Regions from separate parts of the Nocardioides jishulii genome, predicted to be linked through region 2. Evidence: predicted binding sites of a transcription regulator. Region 2 holds the regulator's gene; each other region holds the start of a gene.
What was found. The regulator HrcA, encoded in region 2, represses chaperone genes, less so after heat shock. The targets are predictions, from matches to a motif close to TTGGCACTCGNNNNNNNCGAGTGCCAA.

Region 1 (5,222 bases), 550 kb from region 2:
TCCTCCTCATTGCGCTGGCGGCCATCTCGGTCGACATCGCCAGCCAGGTCTCGGCCAAGCAGCAGCTCAAGGACACCTTGGACGCCGCCGCGCACGCCGGTGCCTACGCACTGCCCGAGCAGCAGAACAACATCCAGACCGTCGTCGGTGACATGGCGCGCGCCAACGACGTCAACACCAGCGTCACGACCGACCTGTGGTGCGTCGTGGCCTCGACAGGTGCGACCAAGTCGGTGCAGTACACGCAGATCCCGACGACCTGCAACCCGCACGGCACGAGGCCCTACGTCGGCACGAAGTGTGACGAGTTCGTCTGCTTCATCCCTTGTGACCCGCGCCGCACGGCCAGCACGGGGGGAGCGGTGAAGTGCAACACCGTTCGGGTGGCCGACTCGAAGGTCGTGCCCTACGCGTTCGCCCCGGCCATCGGCTACAAGGAAGGCGACACAGGTGCGGTGGTCTCGATCGCCTGCAAGGGCACGTGCGGGAACGACGTGCCGAATCCGCTCGACATCCTCGTCATGGCCGACCGCACACCGTCGATGGCCGACACTGACCGCGACAAGATGAAGGCGGCGATCGAGAGCTCGCTCACGGTCATGAACCCCGAGCTCCAGTACGTCGCGCTCGGCACCATCCACAAGAGCGAAGCGCGTCGGATGAACAAGAACAGCACGGAGCTCTGCACGAGTGCCGAGTCCGGTGTCAAGCAGACCGAGAGCGGAAGGCCCGCCACCCTGCAGTGGAACAGTGACAACACCCCGAAGCTCGAGAGCACCAACTCGCCGAACGCTGGCAGCTGGATCGCGTCGCCGTTCTCCAACGGCTACCTCACCGGTCCCAGTGGCACGGTCGTCGCTACGGACCCGCTGGTGAAGTCGCTGAAGTGCATGCCCGGGGCCAAGTCCGGCAACTACGGCACGCACCTCGCCTCGGCCCTGAAGGGTGGTGCCCGCTACCTGCTCGGCAGCACCCCCAACAACCTGTCGTCGCTCCCGGTGCGTCCTGGTCCCACCCCCAAGAAGGTGCTCATCTTCGAGACGGACGGTTCGCCCGACGAGGTCCTGACCAACGGCTACAAGAACCTGTTCAGCGCCACCGACTTCGGAGCGGGCCGCAACGCCTCGAAGGGGCAGCAGGGCTGCGACAACCTGGTGCGGATGGCCGACGAGGTCAAGGCCAAGGACGTCCTGATCATCACCATCGGCTTCGGGGCCGCGGTGACGAACAACTACTGCGTCACGGGCAACAACAGGACCGACAGGTTGCGTGACGTGCTCGCCCGGACGGCGTCCAACGCGCCCGACGGCGGTCCGTCCACCGCCTCCGACTGCAACGTGACTGCCCAGCGAAACGCGGAGAACGCGGACGGCGACTTCTTCTTCTGCGCCGCGAACGGCGCCGAGCTGGAGACCATCTTCCGCTCCGCGTTCGGCTCGCTCACCAAGGGCATCAAGCTCATGAAGATGCCTGCCTGACCGCGACCTCCACGCACGCACGACTCCTCGACGGCGCCGCCCACACCGGGCGGCGCCGTCGACGCGTACGGCGACGGTGCCAAAAGGCGGCAGGGGCGTTTGCACTCGCCCGTGGCGAGTGCTAAAACTGGGCTTGGCACTCTCGCCACGAGAGTGACAATGCGCACCGGTGATGCTGAGGCGCTGGAAAGCGACGGGAAGGGTCCGTCGTCGACCGGCGTCGTCCGTCGCGGGCAGCCCGCCGGCGCACCACCACGAACTCCGAAAAGGAATCGCAGGAGTCATGCCTAAGCTGATTGCTTTCAACGAGGAAGCCCGACGCGGCCTCGAGCGCGGAATGAACACGCTCGCCGACGCCGTCAAGGTCACGCTCGGTCCCAAGGGCCGCAACGTCGTCCTCGAGAAGAAGTGGGGCGCCCCCACGATCACCAACGACGGTGTCTCCATCGCCAAGGAGATCGAGCTCGAGGACCCGTACGAGAAGATCGGGGCCGAGCTCGTCAAGGAGGTCGCCAAGAAGACCGACGACGTCGCGGGCGACGGCACCACCACCGCCACCGTCCTGGCCCAGGCCATGGTCCGCGAAGGCCTGCGCAACGTCGCGGCCGGCGCTAACCCCATGGGCCTGAAGCGCGGCATCGAGGCTGCGGTCACCGCCGTCTCCAACGAGCTCCTGTCGATGGCCAAGGACGTCGAGACCAAGGAGCAGATTGCTTCGACCGCCTCGATCTCCGCCGCTGACACCACCGTCGGCGAGATCATCGCCGAGGCGATGGACAAGGTCGGCAAGGAGGGCGTGATCACGGTCGAGGAGTCGAACACCTTCGGCCTCGACCTCGAGCTCACCGAGGGCATGCGCTTCGACAAGGGCTACATCTCGGCCTACTTCGTCACCGACCCCGAGCGCATGGAGACCGTGCTGGAGGACCCCTACGTCCTCATCGCCAACTCCAAGATCTCCAACGTCAAGGACCTGCTGCCCCTCCTCGAGAAGGTCATGCAGTCCGGCAAGCCGCTGGTCATCATCGCCGAGGACGTCGACGGCGAGGCCCTGTCGACCCTGGTCGTCAACAAGATCCGTGGCACCTTCAAGTCCGTCGCCGTCAAGGCTCCGGGCTTCGGTGACCGCCGCAAGGCCATGCTGCAGGACATCGCGATCCTCACCGGTGGCCAGGTCATCTCCGAGGAGGTCGGCCTCAAGCTGGAGACCGCTGGTCTCGAGCTGCTGGGCCAGGCCCGCAAGGTCGTCATCACCAAGGACGAGACCACCATCGTCGAGGGTGCTGGCGACGCCGGCCAGATCGAGGGTCGCGTCAACCAGATCCGCGCCGAGATCGAGAAGTCGGACTCCGACTACGACCGCGAGAAGCTCCAGGAGCGCCTCGCCAAGCTGGCCGGCGGCGTGGCCGTCATCAAGGTCGGCGCGGCCACCGAGGTTGAGCTCAAGGAGCGCAAGCACCGCATCGAGGACGCCGTTCGCAACGCGAAGGCTGCCGTCGAGGAGGGCATCGTCGCCGGCGGTGGCGTCGCCCTCGTCCAGGCCGCCGCTGTCGCCTTCGACGGTCTCGACCTGACCGGTGACGAGGCCACGGGCGCCAACATCGTCCGCGTCGCCACCGAGGCTCCGCTCAAGCAGATCGCGATCAACGCTGGTCTCGAGGGCGGCGTCGTGGCGGAGAAGGTCCGCAACCTCCCGTCCGGTGAGGGCCTCAACGCCGCCACCGGCGAGTACGTCGACATGATCGCCACCGGCATCATCGACCCCGCCAAGGTGACCCGCTCGGCCCTGCAGAACGCTGCCTCCATCGCAGCGCTGTTCCTGACCACCGAGGCCGTCGTGGCCGACAAGCCGGAGAAGTCGGCGCCCATGGGCGGCGACCCGACCGGTGGCATGGGTGGCATGGACTTCTGATCGGAGCAGGGGGCGGTCACGCGCCCGTGAGGGTGCCGTGACTGTCCCTGCGCAGTGAAGAAGTCCCGACAGCATGGACTTCTGATCGGAGCAGGGGGCGGTCACGCGCCCGTGAGGGTGCCGTGACTGTCCCTGCGCAGTGAAGAAGTCCCGACAGCATGGACTTCTGATCGGAGCAGGGGGCGGTCACGCGCCCGTGAGGGTGCCGTGACTGTCCCTGCGCAGATCGGCAGGACCCCGTCGTACGCACGTACGGCGGGGTTCCGCCATTTCCGCAGCAGGTCGGAGCACCTCGTACCGGGTCTTGGGCTCCCGGCTACCGTGACGCCCATGTCTGACCTCCTCACCCGCGTCCGCGACCTGGAGTCCCCGGAGTCGCGCCTCGTCCAGTCGGTCGCCACCGGCCTCTTCACCGTGTTCGTCTCCCCGCGACGTCTGCAAGGGCCTCCGCTCACGACCATCCATGCCCTCAGCGGCCTGGCCGGGGTGGCGGGCGGCGCCGTCGCCGTGGGGGAGTCGGCGTCCCCGGCCCAGCGGGCCGCCATCGGCGCCACGGTGGGCGCCCTGCTCACGGGCGCCAGCGTCCTGGGGATGGCGGCCGACAGCCGGCTCGAGGGGTGGCTGCGCGGCAAGGGCGTGCGCCACCCGCGTGTGTGGTTCGGCCTTGCCGCGGCCGTGCTCACCTGGTTGACCAGCGCCCCGCGCCAGCAGGACGAGGTTGAGCTGGAGGCGGAAGCGGAGGGTGGCGCAGATCCCGATCATCGGTGATGCTGTGGCATGACCCACGCACCTCGGCACGTCGTCGTCATCGGAGCCGGCATGGTCGGCCTCTCCACCGCGTGGTTCCTGCAGGAGCGTGGCGTCCGCGTCACCGTCCTGGACCGCACCGGGGTGGCGGCCGGGTCGTCGTGGGGCAACGCGGGATGGCTCACCCCGGGGTTGGCGACCCCGCTCCCGGAGCCTGCCGTCCTGCGCTACGGCATCCGCGCCGTGGTCAGTCCGAGCTCGCCGGTCTACGTCCCCGTCACGGCCGACCGCCGGTTGCTGGAGTTCCTGGTGCGCTTCGCCCGCAACTCCACGATGCCCCGCTGGCGCCGGGCGATGGGCGCCCTGGTGCCGCTGAACTCCTTGGCCCTCGATGCCTTCGACCTGCTCCGCAAGGGCGGTGTCGACGCGCCCACCCACGAGGCTGAGTCGTTCATCGCCGCCTACCGCACCGCTGACGAGCGTTCGACCCTGCTGGAGGAGATCGAGCACATCCGTGCCTGCGGACAGCCGTTGGAGTACGACGTCCTCACCGGTGACGAGGCCCGGGCCATCGAGCCGTCGCTCTCGGACGAGGTCGGCGTCGCCCTGCGGTTGCACGGTCAGCGCTACGTCACCCCCAACTCCTACCTGCTCGCCCTGGGCGCCTCGGTCGAGGAGCGCGGCGGCAGGATCGTGGCAGGCCTGCGTGTCGACCGCGTCCACGCGACCTCGACGCGTGTCGTGGTGGCCGGGGAGTCCTACGACGCCGCCGTGGTGGCGACGGGCGCGTGGCTCAACGTCCTGGCTCGGCCCTTCGGCGTACGCCTCCCGGTGCAGGCGGGCCGTGGGTACTCCTTCACGGTCCCGGTGGAGACGGTGCCGCGCGGTCCCGTCTACCTGCCGGCGCAGCGGGTGGCCTGCACGCCCGCGGGCGACCGCCTCCGGGTGGCGGGGATGATGGAGTTCCGTCCCGCCGACGCCGGGTTGGACACCCGTCGCATCACCGCCATCGTCGAGGCGGCCCGTCCCTTCCTGCGTGGTGCCGACCTCGACCGTCGCCGCGACGAGTGGGTGGGCTCGCGGCC
Region 2 (5,222 bases):
AGGATCTCCCCCGCCACCGGCACCTCGAGGGACGACAACGGCGCGCTCGCCTCCTCGTGGAGCACCAGGGCCACCTCCGCGGCCTCGATGCGCGCCACGACGTCGGCCGTGGTCGCCAGCGGAGTCACCTCCGGGTGCCACACGCGTCGGGCCTGCTTGGCGGCCTCACGCGCGGTGGACGCCCACTTCGCGTGCGACTTCGCCGCCCGCTCGCCCCGCCAGACCGCGACCGAGCGGGAGGCGGCCCAGGGGACGACGACGTCGACCCCCACCTCGGTGAGGACCTCCACGGCGAGCTCGCCGCGGTCCCCCTTGGGCAGGGCCTGGACCACGCTGACGGTGGGGGGCGGGACGCGGGGAGTCGGTGACCTCGTCGACGACCAGGTCGAAGGCGCGCTTGGCCGTGGCGCTGACGGCACCGCTCACGGCGCGGCCGCGACCGTCGGTCAGCACCACGCGCTCGCCCACGCCAAGTCGGCGTACCGCGACGGCGTGGTGCCCCTCGTCACCGGTGACCTGGACCGTCGCCCCGGGGGTGGCGGCCGACAGGTCGTCGACGACGTGCACGGGAAGCGTCATGGCGCCGCCTCGACTCAGTGGTTGCCGAAGGCGTCACGCAGGCGCCCGAAGACGGACTTGTGGCTCGAGCGCATCGTGCCCTCGGGAGCCTCCTCGCCGCGCAGCACAGCCAGCTCGCGCAGCAGCTCCTCCTGACGCGCGTCCAGCTTCGAGGGCGTCTCCACCACCACCGTGGCGATGAGGTCGCCGCGCCCGCCGCGCAGCCCGGGCACTCCCTTGCCGCGGATGACCTGCTCGGTCCCCGACTGGGTGCCGGCCCGGACCTCCAGCTCGTAGGTCGTCTCACGCTCGTCCTTCGCCTCGTCCTCAGGGACGACGACGTCGGCCTCGAGGAGCGGCAGGGTCAGGGTGGTGCCGAGGGCGGCCGCGGTCATGGGCACCGAGACCGTGCAGTGCAGGTCGTTGCCGTGGCGTACGAAGGTGGGGTGCTGCGCGACCCGGATCTCGACGTAGAGGTCACCGGCGGGACCGCCGCCCGGACCGACCTCACCCTGCTCGGTGAGCTGCACCCGGGTGCCGTCGTCGACGCCCGCGGGGATCTTGACGTTGAGGGTACGGCGCGAACGGACGCGGCCCTCGCCGGAACACTCCCGGCAGGGGTCCGGGATGATCGACCCGTAGCCGCGGCAGGCCGCGCACGGGCGAAGCGTGCGGATCTCCCCCAGGAACGAACGCTGGACCTGGGCGACCTCACCGGCGCCGTGGCAGGTGCCGCAGGTGACCGGCTCGGTGCCCTCGGCGGTGCCGGCGCCGTGGCACAGGCTGCAGGTCACCGCGGTGTCGACCTTGATCTCCTTGGTGACGCCGAAGGCCGCCTCGGCCAGCTCGACCTCGAGGGCGATGAGGGCGTCCTGGCCGCGACGCATGCGCGGACGCGGACCACGGCCACCACCGCCGCCACCGGGCGCGGCGCCGCCGAAGAAGGCGTCCATGATGTCGGTGAAGGAGAATCCGGCCCCCTGGCCAAACCCTCCGGCCTGGGAGAACGGGTCACCGCCGCGGTCGTAGTGCGCCCGCTTCTGGGGGTCGGAGAGCACCTCGTACGCGGTGGTCACCTGCTTGAACTGCTCCTGCGCCTCGGGGTCAGGGTTGACGTCCGGGTGCAGCTGGCGGGCGAGCTTGCGATACGCCTTCTTGATCTGGTCCGCGTCCGCGTCACGCGAGACACCGAGAAGTTCGTACAGGTCCTGGCTCAACGTCGTTCCTCGTGCTGGTGGTGGGGTGGTGTGGGTCGGGACGGGCGTCAGGCCTCGTCGAGGATGCGCGACACGTAGCGGGCCACGGCCCGCACGCTCGCCATGGTGCTCGGGTAGTCCATGCGGGTGGGGCCGAGGACCCCCAGGCTCGCCAACGCGTCGTTGCCGGGACCGTAGCCCGACGAGACGACGCTGGTCTTCGCGAACTGGCTGAAGGGCCCCTCGGTGCCGATCCTGACGGTCAGCTCGCCGTCGGCGCTGGCCTCGCCGAGCAGCTTGAGCAGCACGACGTGCTCCTCCATGGCTTCCAGGAGCGGGCGGACCGACGTCTCGAACTGGTCGCCGTGGCGGGCCAGGTGGGAGGTGCCGGAGACGGCCACGCGCTCACCACGCCGGTGGTCCGACATCGCCTCGACGAGCGCGTCGGTGACCGCACGGGCGAGGGGACCGTCGGGCTCGGACACCTGGGACGGCAGGTCGCCCAGGGCGGTGGAGGCGTCAGCGATGCGCTGACCCGCGGCGAGCCGGTTGACGCGGGTGCGCAGCTCGGCCAGGCGCTCGTCGTCGAGCAGGCGTTCGGCGGTCTCCACGATCCGCTGCTCCACGCGGCCGTTGGAGAGGATCAGCACGACCAGCAGGCGGGTCGTCGACAGCGCGACGAACTCCACGTGACGCACCGTGCTGCGCGAGAGCGTCGGGTACTGCACCACGGCCACCTGGTGGGTGAGCTGCGACAGCGTACGCACGGCGCGCTGGACGACGTCGTCGAGGTCAACGGCGCCGTCGAGGAAGGTGGCGATGGCTCGCTTCTCGGCCGTCGACATGGGCTTGAGGGTGGCGAGGCGGTCGACGAAGAGCCGGTAGCCCTTGTCGGTCGGCACGCGCCCGGCGCTGGTGTGGGGCTGGTGGATGAAGCCTTCGTCCTCGAGGGCCGCCATGTCGTTGCGCACCGTGGCGGGCGAGACGCCGAGCCCGTGGCGCTCGACCAGGGCCTTGGAGCCGACGGGCTCCTCCGTGGCGACGTAGTCCTCGACGATGGCTCGCAGGACGGCGAGCTTGCGTTCCTGGGACATGCCGGCTGCTCCTGTTCCTCATCGACGGTGGATCGGGCGGGCCGACACCAACATCTGCCGCCCTGTCTGGCACTCACGCCCGACGAGTGCCAAGCCTACCCGCCGGACCCCATCCACACCGACTGCGCGGGGCTAGGCTCGCGCCATGAACTCCCCCTTCGTCGAGGTCGCCGACCGGGTCTGGGTCTCGCGGCGCGAGTGGCTCGACACCAACGTCACCGTCATCGGGGGCGACGACGGCCTGCTGCTGGTCGACTCCCACGGCTCGACGCGCGCCGGGGAGGCCCTCGTCGCCGACGTCCGCGCCCTGGGCGCGGGCGAGGTCGTGGGCCTCGTCAACACCCACTGGCACTTCGACCACACGTTCGGCAACGGTGCCGTGCGCGCGACCTACGGCGACGTACCGGTGCACGCGCACGAGGCCGCGCTGGAGGAGTTCGCGGCCCACGCCGAAGGAGCACGACAGACCCGCTCGGTGCTGGGGCACCCCGAGAGCGAGGGGCACCACGAGGAGGTCGGGGCGACGGCGCTGTGCCCGCCCGACACCACCTTCGCCTCCGTCAGGGTCCTCGACCTGGGCGGACGCCTCGTCGAGCTGATCCACCCCGGACGGGGCCACACCGCAGGAGACGTGGTCGTCAACGTCGCCGACGCCGACGTGCTCGTGGCGGGCGACCTCGTCGAGCAGTCCGGGGCCCCCTGCTACGGCATCGACGCGTGGCCCCTGGAGTGGCCGCTCACGCTCGACACCGTGCTCGGGCTGCTGCGTCCCTCGACCCTCGTGGTCCCGGGGCACGGCGCCGTCGTGGACCGTGAGTTCGTGCAGGACCAGCGCGCCGCGGTGGGCATCGTGGCCGAGACCGTGCGCGACCTCGCGAGCCGCGGCGTACGCGAGTCCGACGCCCTCGCCTCCGCGCAGTGGCCCTACCTCCCCGAAGGGCTCGTCCACGCAGTCGCGCGGGGCTACGAGCACCTCCCCCGCAGCCAGAAGCGGTTGCCGCTGATCTGACGGATCGACGGCACGCCGTCGGCGATCCGTCGGGTCGTCGGCGCCCGCGCCTAGCGTTGGAGGCGTGTCCTCCCCCACTGACCGTTACGGCTCCGACGTCCTCTCCGGCGACTGGCGCGCCCCCGTCCGCGGCCGCGCGACCGAGACCCCCGTGGAGATGGGGATGGTCGTCGAGGAGGTGACCACCGAGTGGTGCGGCGAGGTCGTCGGCATCGACCGTGACCTGCGCACCGTCACCCTCGAGGACCGGCGCTACAAGCGCCGCACCTTCCCGATGGGGCCCGGCTACCTCGTCGAGGGCAAGCCGGTGATCCTGCTGCCCCCCGTGCAGGTGGCAGCACCCAAGAAGTCCACCCGCACCGCGTCGGGCTCGGTGGCGGTGCACGACGCGAAGGCGCGGGTGGCCCGCCAGAGCCGGATCTTCGTCGAGGGCCGGCACGACGCCGAGCTGGTCGAGAAGGTCTGGGGTGACGACCTGCGCATCGAGGGCGTGGTGGTCGAGTTCCTGGGTGGTGTCGACGACCTCGCCGACCACCTCAAGGACTTCCGGCCCGCACCGGGCCGCCGTGTGGGCGTCCTGGTCGACCACCTCGTGCCGGGCTCCAAGGAGAGCCGGATCGCCCAGTCGATCATGCGCTCCGAGGTGGGAAAGCACGTCCTCATCGTGGGCCACCCCTTCATCGACGTCTGGCAGGCAGTGAAGCCCGAGCGTCTCGGGTTCGAGAAGTGGCCGACCGTGCCGCGCTCCATCGACTGGAAGAAGGGCACCTGCCAGCAGCTGGGGTGGCCGCACCGCGACCAGGCCGACATCGCCCGCGCCTGGAAGCACATCCTCGGCGGCGTACGCGGCTTCCAGGACCTCGACCCCGCCCTCCTCGGTAGGGTTGAGGAGCTGATCGACTTCGTCACCGCCGAGTGACGGGCCGCGAACCCCGAGGAGAGTCATGACCCACCCCGAGCAGCCGTACGAAGGCTCCGAGCAGGCCCCGCCCTCGGGCGGGCAGGAGCCGTACGGCCAGCCCACCGGCGGCGCGCCCCAGCAGCCGCCGTACGGCCAGGGTCAGTACGGCCAGCCCCCGTACGGCCAGGTTCCGTACGGCCAGGGTCCGTACGGCCAGCCGCAGGGGCCGCAGTACTACGGAGCCCCGGTCGAGTCGCTGGATCCCGCCCAGGAGCGCCTCTTCGCGGGCGGCGCCCACTGGGGTGCACTCCTGGCCGGCGTCTTCACCTCCGGAGGACTGGCGTGGGCGGCTCCGCTGGCGATCCTGATGCTCAAGGGCAAGTCGTCGCCCTTCGTCCGGAGCCAGGCCCTGGAGTCCCTGAACTTCCAGATCTCCACGCTCATCTACGCGGCGGTCGTCCTGG
Region 3 (5,222 bases), 460 kb from region 2:
CCTTGCGGCGGTCACCGAAGGCCGGCGACTTCACCGCGACGGCGTTGAAGGTGCCGCGGATCTTGTTGACGACCAGGGTCGAGAGCGCCTCACCGTCGACGTCCTCGGCGAGGATGAAGAGCGGCTTGCCGGTCGCCATGACCTTCTCCAGGAGCGGCACCAGCTCGGCGACCGAGGAGACCTTGCCCTGGACGAGCAGCACGTAGGGGTCGTCGAGGACGGCCTCCATGCGCTCGGGGTCGCTGACGAAGTAGGCCGAGATGTAGCCCTTGTCGAACTGCATGCCCTCGGTGAACTCGAGCTCGGTGCCCATGGTGTTGGACTCGTCGACGGTGATGACGCCGTCCTTGCCGACCTTGTCGAAGGCCTCGGCGAGCAGCTCGCCGATGTGCGCGTCGCGCGACGAGATCGTCGCGACCGACGCCATGTCCTCCTTGGAGTCGACCTCACGGGCCGCCTCGCGGAGCGCGTCGCTGAGGGCCTCGGCCGCGGCGTCCATGCCGCGCTTGAGGCTCATCGGGTTGGCGCCGGCGGTCACGGCCTTGAGGCCCTCGTGGACCATGGCCTGGGCCAGCACGGTGGCGGTGGTGGTGCCGTCACCGGCGACGTCGTTGGTCTTGGTGGCAACTTCCTTGCAGAGCTGCGCACCGAGGTTCTCGAAGGGGTCGTCCAGCTCGATCTCACGGGCGACGGAGACACCGTCGTTCGTGATGGTCGGAGCGCCCCACTTCTTGTCCAGGACGACGTAGCGGCCCTTGGGGCCGAGCGTCACCTTGACGGTGTTGGCGAGCGCGTCGACTCCGCGCTCGAGCGCACGACGAGCGTTCTCGTCGAACTCAAGGATCTTGGGCATTGCTGCTCCTCTTGGTGGTTCTCAGGGCCGGGGTGCCGGCGAGTTCTCAGGGCCGGGGTGCCGGCGAAATGGCGTCCGCCCGACGGGCGGGTGCGCCGACGTGCTTCGAACGAAGCGGTGTCAGGCACACCCAACGCCGCCGGGCGGGATGCCAGTTCGTCAGGAAACGATGGCGAGGACGTCGCGCGCCGAGAGGATCAGGAACTCGTCACCCGCGTACTTGACCTCGGTGCCGCCGTACTTGGAGTAGATGACCTTGTCGCCGACGGCGACGTCGACCGGGACGCGGTCGGTGCCGTTCTCGGCGAAGCGGCCGGGGCCCACGGCCACGACCTCACCCTCCTGGGGCTTCTCCTTGGCGGTGTCCGGGATGACCAGGCCGGAAGCCGTGGTCTGCTCGGCCTCGAGGGGCTTGACGACGATGCGGTCCTCGAGGGGCTTGATGTTGACCGACACGATGTCGACCTCCACTTTCTGCACGTGAGTCTGTGTGTCTGGACGGGGGTGCGGGGTGGTCCGGCCAGCCGGAGACCCGCGGGGTGCCGCCGTTCTCGACCGCGCCGTCGCGGGGGTCGTGGTCGTTCACGGCTGCTGGCATTCTCGACATGAGAGTGCCAAGCCAGACGTTAGCACTCCCCGTCTGTGAGTGCCAGCACAGGAGGAGCGGAGTCCGGCGGCTGGAACATGGGGGAGGATGCACGGGTGGACCTCGACACCTTCACCTGGCTGCTCACCCCCGACGGCCAGCGGCTGCTGGAGCAGGCGGCGCACCTGTACGCCGACCACGAAGGCAACCCCTTGGCCGCCGCCGCGGCGGTACGCAGGGTCGAGCCCGACCCCGAGCGGGCGGCCGCCGCGCTCACGCAGGTGCAGCTGCGAGTCAAGGGCGTCGCCAAGTTCGGCGAGGACGCGTTGCGCATGTACTTCACCCCTGACGGCCTGGAGCAGGCCACCCGCAGCCGCGTCGCGGCCCACCGGGCGGCTCGACTGGCGGCCGCGCGACCGAGCTCGGTGGTCGACCTCGGCTGCGGCATCGGCGGCGACCTGGTCGCCTTCGCCCGCGCCGGACTGACGGCTGCCGGCGTCGACCTTGACCCGGTCCGCGCCCGCGTCGCCCAGGCCAACCTCGACGCGCTCGGACTGCCCGGCGCCACGATGGTGGCCGACTCCACCTCCCTGGACCTCGACGGCTTCGGTGCCGCCTTCGCCGACCCCGCGCGCCGGGGAGCTCGCGGCCGCGTCTTCGACGAGACCGGCTGGACCCCTCCGTGGTCGTTCGTGCTGGAGCTGCTGCGGCGTACGTCCGTGGTCAAGGTCGCGCCCGGCGTCGGCCACGACCTGGTGCCCGAGGGCGTCGAGGCCGAATGGGTGAGCGACCAGGGCGAGGTGAAGGAGGCCGCGCTATGGTCGCCCGGCCTGGCGACCGTACGCCGTCGCGCGACCGTCATCTCGGGCGACGGCCTGGTCAGCCTGACCGACGAGGACGATCCCTACCAGGGCCAGGACCGCCCCGTGGTCGACCTCGCCGAGCACCTCTACGAGCCCGACGGCGCGGTGATCCGGGCAGGACTCGTGACCGCCGTGGCGGCGGGCGTCGGCGGTGGCCTGCTCGACCCCCACATCGCCTACGTCACGAGCGACCAGTCGTTCCGCTCCCCCTTCATGAAGTCGTACTACGTCATCGAGGAGCTCCCCTACCGGGAGAAGCAGCTCAAGGCGGCGCTGGTGGAGCGCAACATCGGTCCCCTCACCATCAAGAAGCGTGGCGTCGACATCGTTCCCGAGCAGCTGCGCAAGCGTCTGGGGCTCACCGGCGACGTCGAGGCGACCATCGTGCTGACCCGCGTCGGCGGGGTCGGCCGCGTGCTTCACGTACGCCCGTTCTGACCCTCCCGCCCTCCCGACGTCTCGTACGTCCGGCCGCGCCGGCGCCACTGACCGGCGCCGACGCGCACTGACGAGCACACTGACCGGCCGCCCAACATTATTTACTGGACATTAGTGTGCGACGCACACTAATGTCGCCGCCATGAACGATGACGTCCTCGCCAGCCACCTCCAGGAGCTGCGCCGCGGCACCGTGGTGATGGCGGCGCTGGCCACCCTCACGCGCCCCACCTACGGCTACGCACTGCTGGAGGAGCTCGCCGCAGCCGGCTTCGCCGTCGACGGCAACACCCTCTACCCCCTGCTGCGGCGCCTGGAGAAGCAGGGCCTGCTGACCAGCGAGTGGAACACCGAGGAGTCCAGGCCCCGCAAGTTCTACCGCTGCACCCCCGAGGGCGAAGCCCTCCTGACGGCCCTGCTCGACGAGTGGCAGAGCCTGCACACGTCCATCGAGAGACTCAGGTGACGAGATGACTGCCACGAAGCCCACCCTGACCGACCGCTACGTGCACGCCGCGACCCGGCGACTGGGCGAGGACCAGCGCGACGACGTCGCCCTGGAGCTGCGAGCCGGGATCGCCGACCGCGTCGAGGCACTGCGCGCGGAGAACCCGATCCTCGACGAGGAGTCCGCGGAGCACGCAGCGCTCGTTGAGCTCGGCGACCCCGACGCGCTCTCCGCCTCGTACGCCGGCACTCCCCAGCAACTCATCGGCCCGGAGCTCTTCCCCGCGTGGTCCCGCGTGATGCGCGCCGTCCTGGTGACCGTGGTCCCGATCGTCACCGTCATCCTGATGGCGATCGACGCCTTCGCCGGCGAGAGCATCGGCAGCATCGCCGGGCACGGCGCGTGGATGGCGGTGGCCCTGGTGGTCCACATCAGCTTCTGGATCACCCTGAGCTTCGTGGTCGTCGAGCGGAGCAGCGAGGGCGGCCTCACCCAGGAGAGCCTGGGGATCACACCCTGGAAGCCTGAGTCACTGCCCGAGCCTCCACTGGGGCCGCGCGGCTCACTCGGCGAGACCCTCACCAACATCGCCTGGCTGGCGATCCTCGGCATCTTGCTCATCTGGCAGCAGGTCGCGCCCACGGTCCGCATCGACGGCGAGCGCCTCCCCGTCATCGATCCCGACCTGTGGTCGTTCTGGATGCCGCTGGTGCTGGTGACCCTGGCGTGCGAGATCGCGTTCGAGGCAGCGAAGTACCGGGCGGGTGCCGGGTGGACGCCCGGCTTCGCCGCGCTCAACACCGTGACCGGTCTGCTCTTTGCCGCCCCGATCGCATGGTTGGCGAGCCAGGACCGCCTGCTCAACCCGGCGCTCGTGCAGGCACTGACCGAGGAGGGAGTCACGTTCGACGCCTCGATCGTGCATGCGGCGATCCTCGCGGCCGCCCTCGGGATCTGGATCTGGGACACGATCGACGGCTGGCGCAAGGTCGGGCGCGCCGGAGGCTTGCCGGCCTGACGCGCGAACGCCCCGGGCGTACGCAGCACGAGACCCCCACGGTGTGACCGTGGGGGTCTCGTCGTCTGCGAGCCTGCTCCCGGGGTGGTCGGCCCGTCTTCACGGGCCGACCATTCCCGGGTGCGTCAGGCCTCCGCGCGAGCGACCTTGCGCGAGTGGGCGAGACCGAGGACGCCCAGGATCAGGAAGAGCGCAGCTCCGACGAAGGCGCCGATGGCAGCGAAGCCGGCGATGGTGCCCATCGTGGCGAAGGCGTATCCGTAGAGGAGCAGGCCTCGCAGGGTGTTGCCCATGAAGAGCGACTCACGCTGACCCATCCAGGCCTCGGCGGCCGCAATCTGCTCCGGGGTGGCCTTGGCGCCAGCCTCGGCGACCTCGGCGCTCAGCGCGCGACCGTAGCCGCTGGCCTCCTCGTAGGTGACCGGACCGGTCGCCGTACGCTCCACCGGGTGCTGCTCAAGGGTCTGCTCGCCCCCGGAGATCATGTGGGCCTTGATGTAGTGGTCGGCGTAGGCACGAGCCTTGGGGCCGTTGTCGAGCTTCTCGCCGGCGAAGGGCTCGAGGGCCTTGCGGTCAGCCTCGGGGAGACTCTCCAACGCGGGCCCCTCCGGCATCACGATGGCCTGGTCGGTGAACTGCTGGTCGACCTGGTCGGCGATGAAGACCGAGCCCCAGGTGAGGAGTCCTCCGGCGACAGCCAGGACGCCGGCCAGGATGAGGCCGGTCCAGGAGATGAGCTTGTCGAGTGTTGAACGCATGTCGGGCTCCTTTGCCCTTGTGATGGTCGAGCCACTTCCGACCATCTGAACTACTACGGACAGTAGTAGATATCTACGACACTTCGTAGTAGTTCGCGGATAGATGCAGTGCGACGTGCATCACGTTGCACAACGACATGCAAGCACACGCATACGTCCGTTATGAGACTCGGGTTCGCCATGTGGACCAGTCCCTTCGACATCACCTGCAACCCGAGGCGGGGTGACGACGTCTGGGGGGAGAAGGCCCGCCCCGGG

Region 1: groL (chaperonin GroEL) is a predicted target of HrcA. The motif match lies at 1,577-1,603, and genes of this name have one in related genera.
Region 3: groES (co-chaperone GroES) is a predicted target of HrcA. The motif match lies at 1,480-1,506, and genes of this name have one in related genera.

What each region holds. Positions count from the first base shown of each region.
Region 1 covers NZ_CP040748.1:2,876,593-2,881,814, reverse strand. Annotated here, with positions in the region: gene FCL41_RS13665 (TadE/TadG family type IV pilus assembly protein) at 1-1,478, shown strand, start outside; gene groL (chaperonin GroEL) at 1,762-3,390, shown strand; gene FCL41_RS13655 (hypothetical protein) at 3,721-4,158, shown strand; gene FCL41_RS13650 (NAD(P)/FAD-dependent oxidoreductase) at 4,168-5,222, shown strand, end outside.
Region 2 covers NZ_CP040748.1:2,322,585-2,327,806, forward strand. Annotated here, with positions in the region: partial or broken gene FCL41_RS10970 (16S rRNA (uracil(1498)-N(3))-methyltransferase) at 1-579, opposite strand, end outside; gene dnaJ (molecular chaperone DnaJ) at 594-1,775, opposite strand; gene hrcA (heat-inducible transcriptional repressor HrcA) at 1,823-2,848, opposite strand; gene FCL41_RS10985 (MBL fold metallo-hydrolase) at 2,994-3,857, shown strand; gene FCL41_RS10990 (DUF3097 domain-containing protein) at 3,922-4,776, shown strand; gene FCL41_RS10995 (DUF4870 domain-containing protein) at 4,802-5,222, shown strand, end outside.
Region 3 covers NZ_CP040748.1:2,781,823-2,787,044, forward strand. Annotated here, with positions in the region: gene groL (chaperonin GroEL) at 1-853, opposite strand, end outside; gene groES (co-chaperone GroES) at 1,013-1,309, opposite strand; gene FCL41_RS13140 (class I SAM-dependent methyltransferase) at 1,556-2,740, shown strand; gene FCL41_RS13145 (PadR family transcriptional regulator) at 2,883-3,206, shown strand; gene FCL41_RS13150 (hypothetical protein) at 3,211-4,206, shown strand; gene FCL41_RS13155 (hypothetical protein) at 4,332-4,964, opposite strand.